One region of the Oceanobacillus sp. FSL W7-1309 genome, then DNA from elsewhere that is predicted to be linked to it. Evidence: a T-box and tRNA genes for the amino acid it is inferred to sense, from the RefSeq annotation. Region 1 holds a T-box; the other holds one or more tRNA genes.
The links. The T-box of region 1 lies ahead of NST46_RS17530 (valine--tRNA ligase). A T-box ahead of a tRNA ligase gene usually reads a tRNA of that ligase, here a tRNA-Val.
Positions count from the first base shown of each region.

Region 2: it encodes a tRNA-Val, which carries the amino acid that the T-box ahead of NST46_RS17530 (valine--tRNA ligase) is inferred to sense. The anticodon was not compared.

Region 1 covers NZ_JBBOBX010000002.1:965,618-969,313, forward strand. Annotated here, with positions in the region: gene NST46_RS17530 (valine--tRNA ligase) at 1-1,961, opposite strand, end outside; T-box leader at 2,022-2,256, opposite strand; gene NST46_RS17535 (hypothetical protein) at 2,377-2,595, shown strand; gene NST46_RS17540 (phosphotransferase) at 2,592-3,599, opposite strand; gene spoVID (stage VI sporulation protein D) at 3,664-3,696, opposite strand, start outside.
Region 2 covers NZ_JBBOBX010000001.1:1,569,736-1,573,431, reverse strand. Annotated here, with positions in the region: rRNA gene NST46_RS07265 (16S ribosomal RNA) at 1-1,463, opposite strand, end outside; tRNA gene NST46_RS07260 (tRNA-Ala) at 1,693-1,768, opposite strand; tRNA gene NST46_RS07255 (tRNA-Pro) at 1,781-1,857, opposite strand; tRNA gene NST46_RS07250 (tRNA-Arg) at 1,861-1,937, opposite strand; tRNA gene NST46_RS07245 (tRNA-Leu) at 1,941-2,029, opposite strand; tRNA gene NST46_RS07240 (tRNA-Gly) at 2,037-2,111, opposite strand; tRNA gene NST46_RS07235 (tRNA-Leu) at 2,134-2,218, opposite strand; tRNA gene NST46_RS07230 (tRNA-Lys) at 2,222-2,297, opposite strand; tRNA gene NST46_RS07225 (tRNA-Thr) at 2,347-2,422, opposite strand; tRNA gene NST46_RS07220 (tRNA-Val) at 2,426-2,501, opposite strand; rRNA gene rrf (5S ribosomal RNA) at 2,513-2,628, opposite strand; rRNA gene NST46_RS07210 (23S ribosomal RNA) at 2,747-3,696, opposite strand, start outside.

The sequences.
Region 1 (3,696 bases):
ATTTCAATATACCAATCACAAAGCTCATCCCAAATAAAGTTATATAAATGACGACCAGCTTCACCAAACTCATATTTCGCTGTGTTTTTCGTCACATGATCAATCGTTTCATTTAAACGCGTTAAAATCCATTTATCTGCTAGTGTTAGCTCTCCAGTTAAATCAATATCTTCATAGGTGAAGCCTTCCATGTTCATTAAGGAGAAGCGAGATGCATTCCATACTTTATTCGCAAAGTTCCACGTTGACTCCACTTTTTCCCAATGGAAGCGTAAATCTTGACCAGGTGTTGATCCAGTTAACAAGAAATAACGTAATGAATCGGCACCATATTTCTCAATAACATCCATCGGGTCAACACCATTTCCTAGTGACTTACTCATTTTCCGACCTTCTGCATCGCGGATTAATCCATGAATAAGTACATCCTTGAACGGTTTTTCACCAGTAAATTCCTTCGATTGGAAAATCATCCGCGCTACCCAGAAAAAGATAATGTCATAACCTGTTACAAGTACATCGGTTGGGAAGTAGCGTTTAAACTCTGCAGATTCTTCATTCGGCCAGCCCATCGTTGAAAATGGCCATAATGCAGAGGAGAACCATGTATCCAGTACATCTTCGTCCTGCTCCCAATTTTCGATGTCAGCCGGTGCTTCTTTTCCAACATATATTTCTTTTGTTTCTTTATGGTACCAAGCTGGAATGCGATGTCCCCACCAAAGCTGACGAGAAATACACCAATCACGGATATTTTCCATCCAGTTAAAGTACGTACGCTCAAAGCGTTCTGGTACAAAATTAACTTTACCTTCTTCATGTTGTAAATCCAGCGCCTCTTTAGCCAATGGTTCCATTTTAACGAACCATTGTGTTGACAAGTATGGCTCAACAACTGCACCACTGCGCTCCGAGTGTCCAACTTGATGGATATGGTCCTCAATTTCAAATAGAACGCCCTGTTCCTGCAAATCTTTCACTATTTGCTTACGGCATTCAAAACGATCCAACCCTTGATATTTACCGGCGTTCTCATTCATGGAGCCATCTTCATGCATAACGAGAACGCGTTCTAGATTATGACGGTTACCAATTTCAAAGTCATTCGGGTCATGGGCCGGTGTAATTTTAACCGCTCCTGAGCCAAATTCCATATCTACATAATCGTCTGCAACAATTTCAATTTCACGACCAACTATTGGCAACACTACTTTTTTGCCGATTAAATGCTTATAACGCTCATCTTTCGGATGTACAGCAACTGCGGTGTCACCAAGCATTGTTTCTGGACGTGTTGTCGCAATTTCAATTGTTTCATCACTATCTTTAATTGGATAACGCATATGATAAAACTTACCTTGGACCTCTTCATAAATTACTTCAATATCGGATAGGGCAGTTTTTGTTTGCGGATCCCAGTTAATAATGTATTCTCCACGATAAATAAGACCCTTTTCATATAGTTTAATGAATACTTCCTTTACCGCATCAGACAAACCTTCATCCAGCGTAAAACGCTCACGTGAATAGTCCAGTCCTAGACCTAGCTTTTCCCATTGAGAACGGATAAAGTCTGCATATTCTTCTTTCCACTCCCAAGATTTTTCCAGGAATTTCTCACGTCCTAATTCATAACGATTTGTTCCTTGCTCCTTTAATTTCGCTTCTACCTTCGCCTGTGTTGCGATTCCAGCATGGTCCATACCGGGTAACCATAATACATCATAGCCCTGCATACGCTTCATGCGAGAAATAGTATCCTGCATTGTTGTATCCCATGCATGACCTAAATGCAGCTTACCTGTAACGTTTGGTGGCGGAATAACAATCGAGAATGGCTCCTTATCTGGATCACCAGTAGCTTCAAAATATTTCCCTTCTAACCAAAATTGATAACGACCTTTTTCCACTTCCTCCGGATTGTATTTCGACGGAAGGGACGTTTGTTCATTTGTGCTCATTGCTTTACCTCCTATTTTTAACAGTCACTAAAAATCAAAAAACCCTTTTCATCCTTAAAAATAAAGGACGAAAAGGGTTAGATTCCGTGGTACCACCTTTGTTTACAAACCAAAATTGTTTGTACACTTCATTGATTGATAACGGTCAATACCGGCTTCTTCTACTTTAAATTTTAATTTCAAAGAAACTGCATCAAGGGCGACCTTCCAAAACAATCTACCTAGGAAATTTTCAGCTCATGATTTCCCTCTCTAAAGGCGTTTATTTTGTACTCTTCCCTATCATCGCGTTTACGTTATAATTTCACATAATTATATATATTATTTTATAGCTTACTTAGAGTATCGTCAACTATTATTATTGTTATCCGCACCAATTTGGTGTATTCATACATAGTATAGAAAAAGAGCGTAAATGTGCTTAGAAAGGAAAGAGGTGCTACCTGTGGCAAGATTTTATCGTTACAAACTTCCACCATGGGCAAGACAATGCCTTTTTGTCTTCGAGAGAATTCTTTTACCGATCACGATATTCCAGTTAATCCGCACGTTGTTAATCCCAACGACTTTTGATGTGCTTTTATTAGGTGTATTAATTGGACTATTAATCGCTTTTTATTTGGAATGGATTTAATTTGACAGATCATCAAAATTTATTGTTTCATATTCTTCTTTTATAAAATCTGTCCATTTTAATGCAAAAATAAGCTTGCGATATTGTTTCTGTAATGCACTGACTTGATAAGTCAGTGGTTTTTCTTTTGTACTTTTCACATAATCTCGGATGATCGTCATATAATCAGCTGGATTAAGTAAATAAATGGATAGTAATTTCATATCAAACATTTCAAGATCATACTTTCGTTTATATACTTTGAAACCTTCCATTATTAACTCATTTGGTTGATCGTATTCACCGGTTAACTGATGGAAGTAGTTTGTTAAATCCACTGCGACATGATCATAACGCGCTTGCTCCCAATTAATAATATGGTTGTTCAAAACATGATCAAGCGCGAGATTTCCATGGCAAAGGGAAAGATTCCATGTTATTTCTTCTTCTGACTGATCAAGAAATTCACTTACCTCTCCATTTATCCGGTTTAATGCAGTTTCTATATCTCGATAATGCGTGCAAACCTGCAATTCAAACGGAGACATGTAGGCTTGTTGTTCAAAGCGAAGCACATAGGAATATAATTCATTTGGAAGCTGCTCACAGAACGTTTGGTATGTATGAAAGTTTTTATTTAAGCTGGATTTTGAAATCCGTTGACTTTGCTGTGTTCTGTCATGGATATGTGCTAATAGTCCCATCGTTCGCTCAATCGATGTTTCACTGCTTGAACGAGGCGCAAAAAGCAGCCAAGGGCTAAGGTAGTAAACGAAACCATCTACATCTTCATATAGCTTGCCATCTTTTGTTAGATAAACGGGCACAATTTCTGACAGATTTTTCTCATTTGCTACATAATAAACATGTTCCCATGCAGCAATATCCTCTTGCTTCAATGTACTTTTCTTTAAGGCATAGTCACGACGACTGTCTTTAATGTGATAGAGACGATCGGTAACCTTTTCGATTTCAGTTGGAAAGATTCGATAAGCCTGCAGTATGTCTTTCACTACTTCCATCATTTATCACCACCTACTAAAGGAGATACCCCCTTGTTTCGTAAGTGTCAGGGGGCATTTTCGATTATTAATTGACAGGTATATACAACAACTGTCCCTC
Region 2 (3,696 bases), on a different contig from region 1:
CTCACCGACTTCGGGTGTTACCAACTCTCGTGGTGTGACGGGCGGTGTGTACAAGGCCCGGGAACGTATTCACCGCGGCATGCTGATCCGCGATTACTAGCGATTCCGGCTTCATGTAGGCGAGTTGCAGCCTACAATCCGAACTGAGAATGGTTTTATGGGATTGGCTTGACCTCGCGGGTTCGCTTCCCTTTGTTCCATCCATTGTAGCACGTGTGTAGCCCAGGTCATAAGGGGCATGATGATTTGACGTCATCCCCACCTTCCTCCGGTTTGTCACCGGCAGTCACCTTAGAGTGCCCAACTGAATGCTGGCAACTAAGATCAAGGGTTGCGCTCGTTGCGGGACTTAACCCAACATCTCACGACACGAGCTGACGACAACCATGCACCACCTGTCACTCTGTCCCCGAAGGGAAAACTCTATCTCTAGAGGTATCAGAGGATGTCAAGACCTGGTAAGGTTCTTCGCGTTGCTTCGAATTAAACCACATGCTCCACCGCTTGTGCGGGCCCCCGTCAATTCTTTTGAGTTTCAGCCTTGCGGCCGTACTCCCCAGGCGGAGTGCTTAATGCGTTAACTTCAGCACTAAGGGGCGGAAACCCCCTAACACCTAGCACTCATCGTTTACGGCGTGGACTACCAGGGTATCTAATCCTGTTCGCTACCCACGCTTTCGCTCCTCAGCGTCAGTTACAGACCAGAGAGTCGCCTTCGCCACTGGTGTTCCTCCACATCTCTACGCATTTCACCGCTACACGTGGAATTCCACTCTCCTCTTCTGTACTCAAGTCCTCCAGTTTCCAATGACCCTCCACGGTTAAGCCGTGGGCTTTCACATCAGACTTAAAAGACCGCCTGCGAGCGCTTTACGCCCAATAATTCCGGACAACGCTTGCCACCTACGTATTACCGCGGCTGCTGGCACGTAGTTAGCCGTGGCTTTCTGGTTAGGTACCGTCAAGGTTGGGTCAGTTACTACCCAACTTGTTCTTCCCTAACAACAGAGTTTTACGATCCGAAAACCTTCATCACTCACGCGGCGTTGCTCCGTCAGACTTTCGTCCATTGCGGAAGATTCCCTACTGCTGCCTCCCGTAGGAGTCTGGGCCGTGTCTCAGTCCCAGTGTGGCCGATCACCCTCTCAGGTCGGCTACGCATCGTCGCCTTGGTGAGCCGTTACCTCACCAACTAGCTAATGCGCCGCGGGCCCATCTGTAAGTGACAGCCGAAACCGTCTTTTATCTTCTCACCATGAGATGAAAAGTGTTATCCGGTATTAGCTCACGTTTCCGCGAGTTATCCCGATCTTACAGGCAGGTTGCCCACGTGTTACTCACCCGTCCGCCGCTCATTCCATAAACATTACCCCGAAGGGTTCTGTTTATTTCCTGCGCTCGACTTGCATGTATTAGGCACGCCGCCAGCGTTCGTCCTGAGCCAAGATCAAACTCTCCATAAAAGTTTGTAATACTTAGCTTTTGTAGAAGCTGACTTCTACTTGTTTTAAAAAGAAAAACGAGTTTTCTTTTTCTTGACATACTGGTTGTTTTGTTCAGTTTTCAAAGAGCAAATTTGTTGTCTTTTTTTAAAAGCGACTTTACTAATATATCATATACATCACTATATTGTCAACAATCTTTTAAAAGTTTTTAAAAGACTATTTTGTAGTAAGAATCAAACTTTTAAATTGGTGGAGCCTAGCGGGATCGAACCGCTGACCTCCTGCGTGCAAGGCAGGCGCTCTCCCAGCTGAGCTAAGGCCCCGTATAAATAAAATGGTCGGGAAGACAGGATTCGAACCTGCGACCCCTTGGTCCCAAACCAAGTGCTCTACCAAGCTGAGCTACTTCCCGTTATGGCGCGCCCGAGAGGAGTCGAACCCCTAACCTCTTGATCCGTAGTCAAACGCTCTATCCAATTGAGCTACGGGCGCATATGGTGCCGAGGACCGGAATCGAACCGGTACGGTAGTCACCTACCGCAGGATTTTAAGTCCTGTGCGTCTGCCAGTTCCGCCACCCCGGCAAGGGTTTGGAGCGGAAGACGGGATTCGAACCCGCGACCCCCACCTTGGCAAGGTGGTGTTCTACCACTGAACTACTTCCGCGCTTGGCAATGTTTAAATTAAATGGTGCGGGTGAAGGGACTTGAACCCCCACGTCCGAAGACACTAGATCCTAAGTCTAGCGCGTCTGCCAATTCCGCCACACCCGCAAATGGTGAGCCATGAAGGATTCGAACCTTCGACCCTTTGATTAAAAGTCAAATGCTCTACCGACTGAGCTAATGGCTCAAAAATATATATTACATACTATTGATAATTATTATTCACTTGTGAAAAGTGGTGCCGGCCAGAGGACTTGAACCCCCAACCTACTGATTACAAGTCAGTTGCTCTACCAATTGAGCTAGGCCGGCAAATGGTGGAGGATGCAGGGCTCGAACCTGCGACCCCCTGCTTGTAAGGCAGGTGCTCTCCCAGCTGAGCTAATCCTCCGATTTATATCTGCCTGGCGGCGTCCTACTCTTGCAGGGGCAAAGCCCCAACTACCATCGGCGCTGAAGAGCTTAACTTCTGTGTTCGGCATGGGAACAGGTGTGGCCTCTTCGCTATTGCTACCAGACAATCCTCAAAAACAAGGACAAGTTTTATTATATGCATTTCCGAATAAAAATGCAAGGTTTTTTTGAATTTATACCTTAAAAACTAAATAAGAGTAAACAAAACATCAAATAAAGAATTTAGTTAAGTCCTCGATCGATTAGTATCCGTAAGCTCCACGTGTCACCACGCTTCCACACCGAACCTATCAACCTCATCGTCTCTGAGGGATCTTACTCACTCGAAGTGATGGGAAGTCTCATCTTGAGGGGGGCTTCATGCTTAGATGCTTTCAGCACTTATCCTTTCCACACGTAGCTACCCAGCGATGCTCCTGGCGGAACAACTGGTACACCAGCGGTGTGTCCATCCCGGTCCTCTCGTACTAAGGACAGCTCCTCTCAAACTTCCAACGCCCACGACGGATAGGGACCGAACTGTCTCACGACGTTCTGAACCCAGCTCGCGTACCGCTTTAATGGGCGAACAGCCCAACCCTTGGGACCGACTACAGCCCCAGGATGCGATGAGCCGACATCGAGGTGCCAAACCTCCCCGTCGATGTGAACTCTTGGGGGAGATAAGCCTGTTATCCCCGGGGTAGCTTTTATCCGTTGAGCGATGGCCCTTCCATGCGGAACCACCGGATCACTAAGCCCGACTTTCGTCCCTGCTCGACTTGTAGGTCTCGCAGTCAAGCTCCCTTGTGCCTTTACACTCTACGAATGATTTCCAACCATTCTGAGGGAACCTTTGGGCGCCTCCGTTACCTTTTGGGAGGCGACCGCCCCAGTCAAACTGCCCGCCTGACACTGTCTCCGAACCGGATCACGGTCCTGGGTTAGAATGTCCATACAGCCAGGGTGGTATCCCACGGATGCCTCCACCGAAGCTAGCGCTCCGGTTTCCAAGGCTCCCACCTATCCTGTACAAGCTGCACAGACATTCAATATCAGGCTACAGTAAAGCTCCACGGGGTCTTTCCGTCCTGTCGCGGGTAATGCGCATCTTCACGCATAGTATAATTTCACCGGGTCTCTCGTTGAGACAGTGCCCAAGTCGTTGCACCTTTCGTGCGGGTCGGAACTTA